2 linked regions of the Variovorax paradoxus genome follow. Each later gene encodes a partner of the first gene's protein in a complex. Links are inferred from orthologs where the notes say so. Each region holds a gene or a part of one and is shown in the gene's direction. Other genes may lie near its edges.

The links.
Region 2: the proteins of tsaD (region 1) and tsaB are in contact, whole or in part, in a solved structure (PDB 4WQ4), measured with the Escherichia coli proteins. The link is inferred for Variovorax paradoxus from one-to-one orthologs.

What each region holds. Positions count from the first base shown.
Region 1 is NZ_JAUSXG010000001.1:1,215,758-1,218,916, forward strand. Bases 275-3,046 are described here. They hold tsaD (tRNA (adenosine(37)-N6)-threonylcarbamoyltransferase complex transferase subunit TsaD), read left to right. Parts: upstream 275-1,015; coding sequence 1,016-2,077; downstream 2,078-3,046. Other genes in these bases: QFZ42_RS05700 (nitrate regulatory protein), read right to left, coding at 275-940; QFZ42_RS05710 (alpha/beta hydrolase-fold protein), read right to left, coding at 2,013-2,771; QFZ42_RS05715 (Hsp20/alpha crystallin family protein), read right to left, coding at 2,968-3,046. Also shown: more of QFZ42_RS05700, read right to left, coding at 1-274; more of QFZ42_RS05715, read right to left, coding at 3,047-3,159.
Region 2 is NZ_JAUSXG010000001.1:5,616,152-5,619,511, forward strand. What follows is about bases 314-3,286. They hold tsaB (tRNA (adenosine(37)-N6)-threonylcarbamoyltransferase complex dimerization subunit type 1 TsaB), read left to right. Parts: upstream 314-1,428; coding sequence 1,429-2,145; downstream 2,146-3,286. Other genes in these bases: QFZ42_RS26615 (DeoR/GlpR family DNA-binding transcription regulator), read left to right, coding at 314-341; QFZ42_RS26620 (DMT family transporter), read left to right, coding at 417-1,436; rimI (ribosomal protein S18-alanine N-acetyltransferase), read left to right, coding at 2,142-2,684; QFZ42_RS26635 (uracil-DNA glycosylase family protein), read left to right, coding at 2,746-3,286. Outside these bases: more of QFZ42_RS26615, read left to right, coding at 1-313; more of QFZ42_RS26635, read left to right, coding at 3,287-3,360. UniProt on the Escherichia coli protein: Required for the formation of a threonylcarbamoyl group on adenosine at position 37 (t(6)A37) in tRNAs that read codons beginning with adenine.

The sequences.
Region 1 (3,159 bases):
CGGCTTGCGGCGCAAGGGTGCCGAGCACCTCCTGGTATTTCTGCAGTTCGCCGCGCGCCTGCGCGATCTTGCGGGCGCAGAGCTCGCGCAGGTCTTCGGCCAGCCGCTGTTCGACGGTTTTCATCGCGTCGATGCGGCGGGTGCAGCAGTCGAACCAGTTCTGGCTCAGCCGGGGATCGGGTGCGGCCGCCGAAGCGGCTTGGGCGGAGGTCACGCTCATGCGGCGCACGCGCTCGATCTCGGCCATGACGGCGTCGGACTGGCTCTGGTGCCAGAGCGCAAGCACGCCGCTGCTCGAAAAATCGATGAAGACCTGGAAACAGCGCTCCTGCAGCGCGATGAGGTGCAGCCATTGCTGGCGCTGCGCTTCGTCGGTACGCCCCACCGCGAGCGACGCCGCGCCGAACGCGCGCTCCTGCCCGGCAAACTCCTTGCCCTGCATGAAGTTGAACATCGCGACGAGCAGGCGGGAAATCTCGGGGTCGGTGGCGCCGTCTGCCGCCTCGAACACCACCGCCAGCAAGCCGGCGACGAGCTTGGCGAAAGCGGCGGTGGCCTGTGCGGGTGTCAGTTCGAGCGCGCCGACGCGGCGGCGCAGCGCGGGCAAGCCGTCCAGGCCCGGCAGCACCCAGGCTATCCGGCTGAAGAGCCGGGCGCTGTTGCCCGCAGTGGCGCCCGGGCGGCCCTGGCTCTCGAGCTGGTCGAATCCGGCGCGCACTTCCTGTTCGAGCGCCAGGCATTCCACAATTTGCGGATCGCGCTGGTCGGCGAACCGGACACCGCGAGAGGCGAGAAACACGTTGGACATGCCGCGCTCCCGCTGCAGCGCATGGACGAGCCGCGCGATCAGCCCGACCAGGTCGCTGGTGCGCGCGAGCTGGTCGAGCTCGTCGATTTCGCACTTTCTGGCGGCGATCAGGAAATTCAGTCCGGATTTCATGGTGGGGAGGGGCGGCAAAGGCGTGCTGCAACATCCGTGCCGCACGGGCATTCCGCGCCGCCTACACTCCTGCGGATGCTTCTTCTGGGAATCGAATCCTCTTGCGACGAAACCGGCGTGGCGCTGGTGGAAACGCATGGCAGCGCACTGCCGCAGTTGCGCTCGCACGCGCTGCACAGCCAGATCGCCATGCACCAGGCCTATGGCGGCGTGGTGCCCGAGCTGGCCAGCCGCGATCACATCCGCCGCGTGCTGCCGCTGACCGAGGCTGTGATGGCGGAAGCCGGGCGCTCGCTGGCCGACATCGACGTGGTGGCCTATACGCGCGGCCCGGGTCTTGCCGGGGCCTTGCTGGTGGGCGCGGGCGTGGCCTGCGCATTGGGCGCGGCGCTCGGCAAGCCGGTGCTCGGGGTGCATCACCTCGAGGGGCATCTGCTGTCGCCCTTCTTGAGCGCGGATCCGCCGGAGTTTCCTTTCGTGGCGCTGCTCGTGTCCGGCGGCCATACGCAATTGATGCGGGTCGACGGGGTGGGGCGCTACGAGTTGCTGGGCGAAACCATCGACGATGCGGCTGGCGAGGCTTTCGACAAGAGCGCCAAGCTCATGGGGCTGCCGTATCCGGGCGGCCCCTGGCTGGCCAAGCTGGCGGAAGAGGGCAATGCCACGGCCTTCAAGCTGCCGCGGCCGCTTTTGCATAGCGGCGACCTGGATTTTTCGTTCGCCGGCCTGAAGACCGCGGTGCTGACGCAGGCCAAGAAGCTCGGCGCCGAGCTCGACGCCCGCAAGGCCGACCTGGCGGCTTCCACGCAAGCCGCGATCGTCGAGGTGCTGCTGAAGAAGTCGCTCGCCGCGCTCGAGCAAACCGGCCTCGAGCGGCTCGTGGTGGCCGGCGGGGTGGGCGCGAACAAGAGCCTGCGGGAGCAGCTGAACAGCGCCTGCGCGAAACGCCGCGTGCGTGTGCACTATCCCGAGCTGCACCTGTGCACCGACAACGGCGCAATGATCGCAATGGCGGCGGCCATGCGGCTGCAGTCAGGGCTGGCGCAAGCCAGCGAGCGCTATGCCTTCGACGTCAAGCCGCGATGGCCCATGGCTTCGCTGATGACCTCCGAGGCGGCGCCGCAGGTGCCCGCGTAGCCGCAGGGCGCTGCGAGCGGCCGAGAGACGGCACTGGCAGCACGTCGAGCATGTTGCGCCACAACTGGCGCCACTGCGGCCAGTCGTGGCCGCCCTCGGTGGTGAAGACGCGGCCTTCGGGCAGCGCGTCGGCCAGCAACTTGTGGTTGCTGGCGAAGCGGTCGCTGAGGCCGAACCCGAGATAGAGCTGCGGCAAGTTCTTGGAACTTTGGGGTTCCAGGTATTTCTGAAACCAGGGCCACAGCTTGCGGTCGACTTCCTCGTCGGGCAGGGGGCCCGCGGGCGCTTGCCAGGCGCGCAGGCCGCCAGCCTTGAGAATTTCGGCGCCGAGCACGCGCCGTCCCAGATAGGGGGCGAGCGCGACGATGCCATCGACCGAACCCGGCCTCGACAGCTCGTGGACCAGCGCGCCGAAGCCGCCGATGGAAATGCCGACGAGCCAGATCGACTTGTAGCCCTTGGCCCGCTGCGGTTCGATGACGTCCGCGTGCAGGCGCTCGCTGAGCGTCTGGTCGTAGTAGTAGGAAACGTCTGCGTCCACCAGCAGCGAATCGGCGGCCAGGTGGCGCTCCCGAACGGCGCTGATGAAGCCTTCGCGTTCGAACTCGTCGGGTTTCAGATAGGCGCCGGGGAGGAAGACCAGGAGCGTATCGGACCGTTCGTTGTCATTGGCTGACTTGAGGTGCGTGATCATGGTGTGCCTTAGGGGGCACCCGAATCCGCACCGTCAGGGATTCGGTGCGTTTGCGAGACGCCCACGAAAATAATAGAAGAAAAATGTGAAAACGTCACATGATGTGACGTTATTCACGGTCCTATTGTGATTAGAGAGCGTCTTCAAAGTCAAAAACAATAGTTAACGACACTTTCCTCTCGTGGGCTTTGCAGGATCAGCTGATCTGCAGCTGCGAAGCGTGGTTGACCGGCGCTTGCTTGCCCAGCTTCAGGGTGAGCACGCCGTTCTCGAGCTTGGCTTCGCTCGAGCCCACGTCGATGTCTTGCGGCAACTCGTAGCCGGCCTTGAACTGGCGCTTGGCTTCGGCCTTGCTGTCGATGCGAACCACGGCGCCTTCGATGCCGAT
Region 2 (3,360 bases), 4.4 Mb from region 1 along the record:
GCCTTTTCAGGCATTCGATGGTCGCGGTGGGCGCCGCGGCCATGGACGCCATCTCGCGCATCCATGCCGACGTCTGCTTTCTGGGCGTGACCGGCGTGCACGCCGAAGCGGGGCTGACCACCGGCGATGTGGAGGAAGCCGCGATCAAGCGCGCGCTGATGGCGGCTGCCGCGGAGACAGTGGTGCTGGCCTCGTCGGAAAAAATCGGCGCCGCTTCAGCCTGGGTAATCAACCCTGTTTCGGCCGCCACGAGCCTCCTGGTGTCGCCGGAAGCGCCCGCCCCGGCGCTCGCGGCCCTGCGCAAGGCGGGGTTGGCCATCTTGCGCAGCGACGCCGGCTGACGGGCGCCGTCACACCAGATTTGCCCGATTCGCCCTTGGCCGGCGGAGCGGCGGCGGCCCCTCGATAATCGGGGGATGCCTGCCACGATCCGTTTCTCGCCCCGCACGCTCGGCATCGGTGCGGCCGTGGTCACCGTGCTGGTCTGGACCGCCTTCATCGTGATCGCCCGAGCCTCGGCCGGACGCTCGCTCACGCCCTTCGACCTGGCCCTGGCGCGCATTTGCGGCGCCAGCCTGGTGCTGGTTCCATGGGGCGCCTGGCTGGTCATGAAGAGCCGTCGCGAGCCACAGGGCGGCACCGTCTCGTCGTTGTTCGGTCTTTCGCCGCTGTCGCTGCAGGTGACCGCCACCGCCGGCGTCTTCGGCGGCCTGGCGTACGCCATGCTGGCCTACAGCGGCTTCTTTTTCGCACCCGCCGGCCATGCCGCGGTGCTGATGCCGGGCAGCCTGCCGCTGTGGACCACGCTGCTGGCCGCGCTGGTGCTGCGCGATCGCATCACGCCGGGCCGCGCGTTCGGCCTTGCGCTGATCGTTGCCGGCGATCTCGTGGTCGGTGGGCGCAGCCTGCTGCACGCCTTCGAGGGCGGCGAGGTCTGGAAGGGCGATCTGCTCTTCATGGGCGCGGCCTTCTGCTGGGCCTGCTACAGCGTCGTGGCGCGCCGCCACGGGCTCGATGCGGTGCGCGCCACCATCGCCATCACCGTCTTTGCACTGCTCACCTATGTGCCCGTCTACAGCCTGCTGGTGGCGGGCGATGCGGTCGTGAGCCACATCGGTACCGCGCCCTGGGGCGAGGTAGCGTTTCAGATGCTGTTCCAGGGCGTCGGCTCGGTGGTGATCTCGGGCATTACCTTCACGAAGATGATTCAGTACTTCGGGCCGGTGCGCAGCACCATGATCACGGCATTGGTGCCCGGTCTCTCGGCCTTTGGCGCGGTGATCTGGCTCGACGAACCGCTCTACTGGAACCTGATTGCCGGCCTGCTGCTGGTCACCGCCGGCATCCTGTTCGGCGTGCAGAAGGCCGCCGCGGGCCGCCCGGCCGCAAGGCCCGCGGTTCCGGTCGCCGCAGCCATGGGACGCCGCGATGCATAAGCTCCTGGCTTTCGACACCAGCACCGAGCACCTGTCGCTCGCGGTGCGCCACGGCGAGCGCCTGTTCACGCACAACGGAGCGGGCGGCGCCCAGGCCTCGAGCACGCTGATCCCGCTCATCCTGCAGTTGCTGGCCGAGGCCGGGCTCGAACTGGCCGCGCTCGACGCCATCGCCTTCGGCCGCGGTCCGGGTTCCTTCACCGGCCTGCGCACCGCCTGTTCCGTGGCGCAGGGCCTGGCTTTCGGCGCCGGCGTGCGGCTGCTGCCCGTCGACACGCTGCTGGCCGTGGCCGAGGAAGCGCGCCATGCCTTCGGCGCCCGCCAAGTGGTCGCTGTGCTCGATGCGCGCATGGACCAGCTCTATGCCGCGCGCTACGACTTCGATGGCGGCGGCGCGCTGGGCGGCACGGACGACGAGCCGCTGCTGCTCGCGCCCGAAGCACTCGAAGTGCCCGCCGGCTGGTCGCTTGCAGGCAACGCCTTTGCCGCCTACGGCCCGCGCCTCGCGCCCGCCGCGGCGCGCCATGAGGCGCTGCCGACCGCCACCGCGATGCTCCGGCTGGCGCCTGCGCTGCTGGCCGCCGGACGCACTGTCGATGCGGCACATGCCTGGCCGCTGTATGTTCGCGATAAAGTGGCGCAAACCACGGAAGAGCGTGCCGCCATCAAGGCGGCCGCGGTTGCGATTTCACCGGTGTCCCACCGATGAGTGCCGTTCTTCAGCCCGTCGAAGCCCGACTCGAACCGCTCACCATCGAGCGGCTCGAGGCTGTCTGCGCGGTGGAACAGACGGCCTACAGCCATCCCTGGACACGGGCGAACTTCATCGACTCGATGGCCGTCGGCTACCAGTGCCAATGCCTGCTCGCGCCGGCCTCGCTGCCGCACCTGGCGACGCCGGTCACCAGCCTTGGCGAAACGCTGATCGGCTATTACGTCGCCATGAAGGGCGTCGACGAAGTGCACCTGCTCAATATCACCGTGGCACCGGCTTTCCAGCGCCAGGGCTGGGCGCCGCTCATGCTTGAAGCGCTGACCGGCTGGTCGCGCGGCGAAGGCGCGCTGTGGCTCTGGCTGGAGGTGCGCCAAAGCAACCAGCGCGCGCTCGACATTTATGTGCGCCAGGGTTTCCGCAGCGTGGGCGTGCGCAAGGGCTACTACCCGGCGCACGATGGCAAGCGCGAAGACGCCGTGGTCATGAGCCTGAGATTGAACGAAACAGGCTCGGCCTGGGGAGCCTTGCGATGAGCGCCGCGCCGGGTCGCCCCAACCAAGCTCGCAACGCAGCGCGTCGCGCGGAGGTTTTCTTATGAGCGCGGTACAGACATTGAAGCTCGACGCACGCCGGCGCGCGATGCTCGACGAGATGGGTGTGAAGGTCTGGTGGCCGATGCCCGAAGCGGTCGAGGCGGCGCCCGTTGCCGCAGAGGCAAAAGCGGTTGTTGCGGAGCCGCTGCCCGTGGACGAGCGCGAACCGTACGTTGCCGAGGCGCCCGTGGTGCCTGTTGCGCCGCCCGCCCATGCGCCGGCCGCGCGGCCCACTGCGGCGCAGCCTCCTATGGCACGCCCCGCGGCCGCACCGCTCGCCCACGGCGCCGCCGTGCTGGTCGAAGCGCCCCGCCGCCTCTACGCCGAGGCCGGAGCCGGGCCGGGGCAAGGCGGCTGGCTGGTCGTCGCCGACATGCCACCCGAAGCCGACGGCCATGGCGAGCCCTTTGCGGGCGACGCCGGCAAGCTGCTCGACAACATGCTGCGCGCGCTCAAGCTGCACGACGGCAAGACGCCGGTGCACCTGATGCGCACGCACCGCGGCGTGGCCGCCGGCCAGCCCGGCAGCCCGCGTCCCATGGCCGAGGCTTTCGAGGAACATGCCGCCGCGCTGGCGCCGACCCTGGTGCTCGCCATGGGTCCCTTGGCCGCGCAA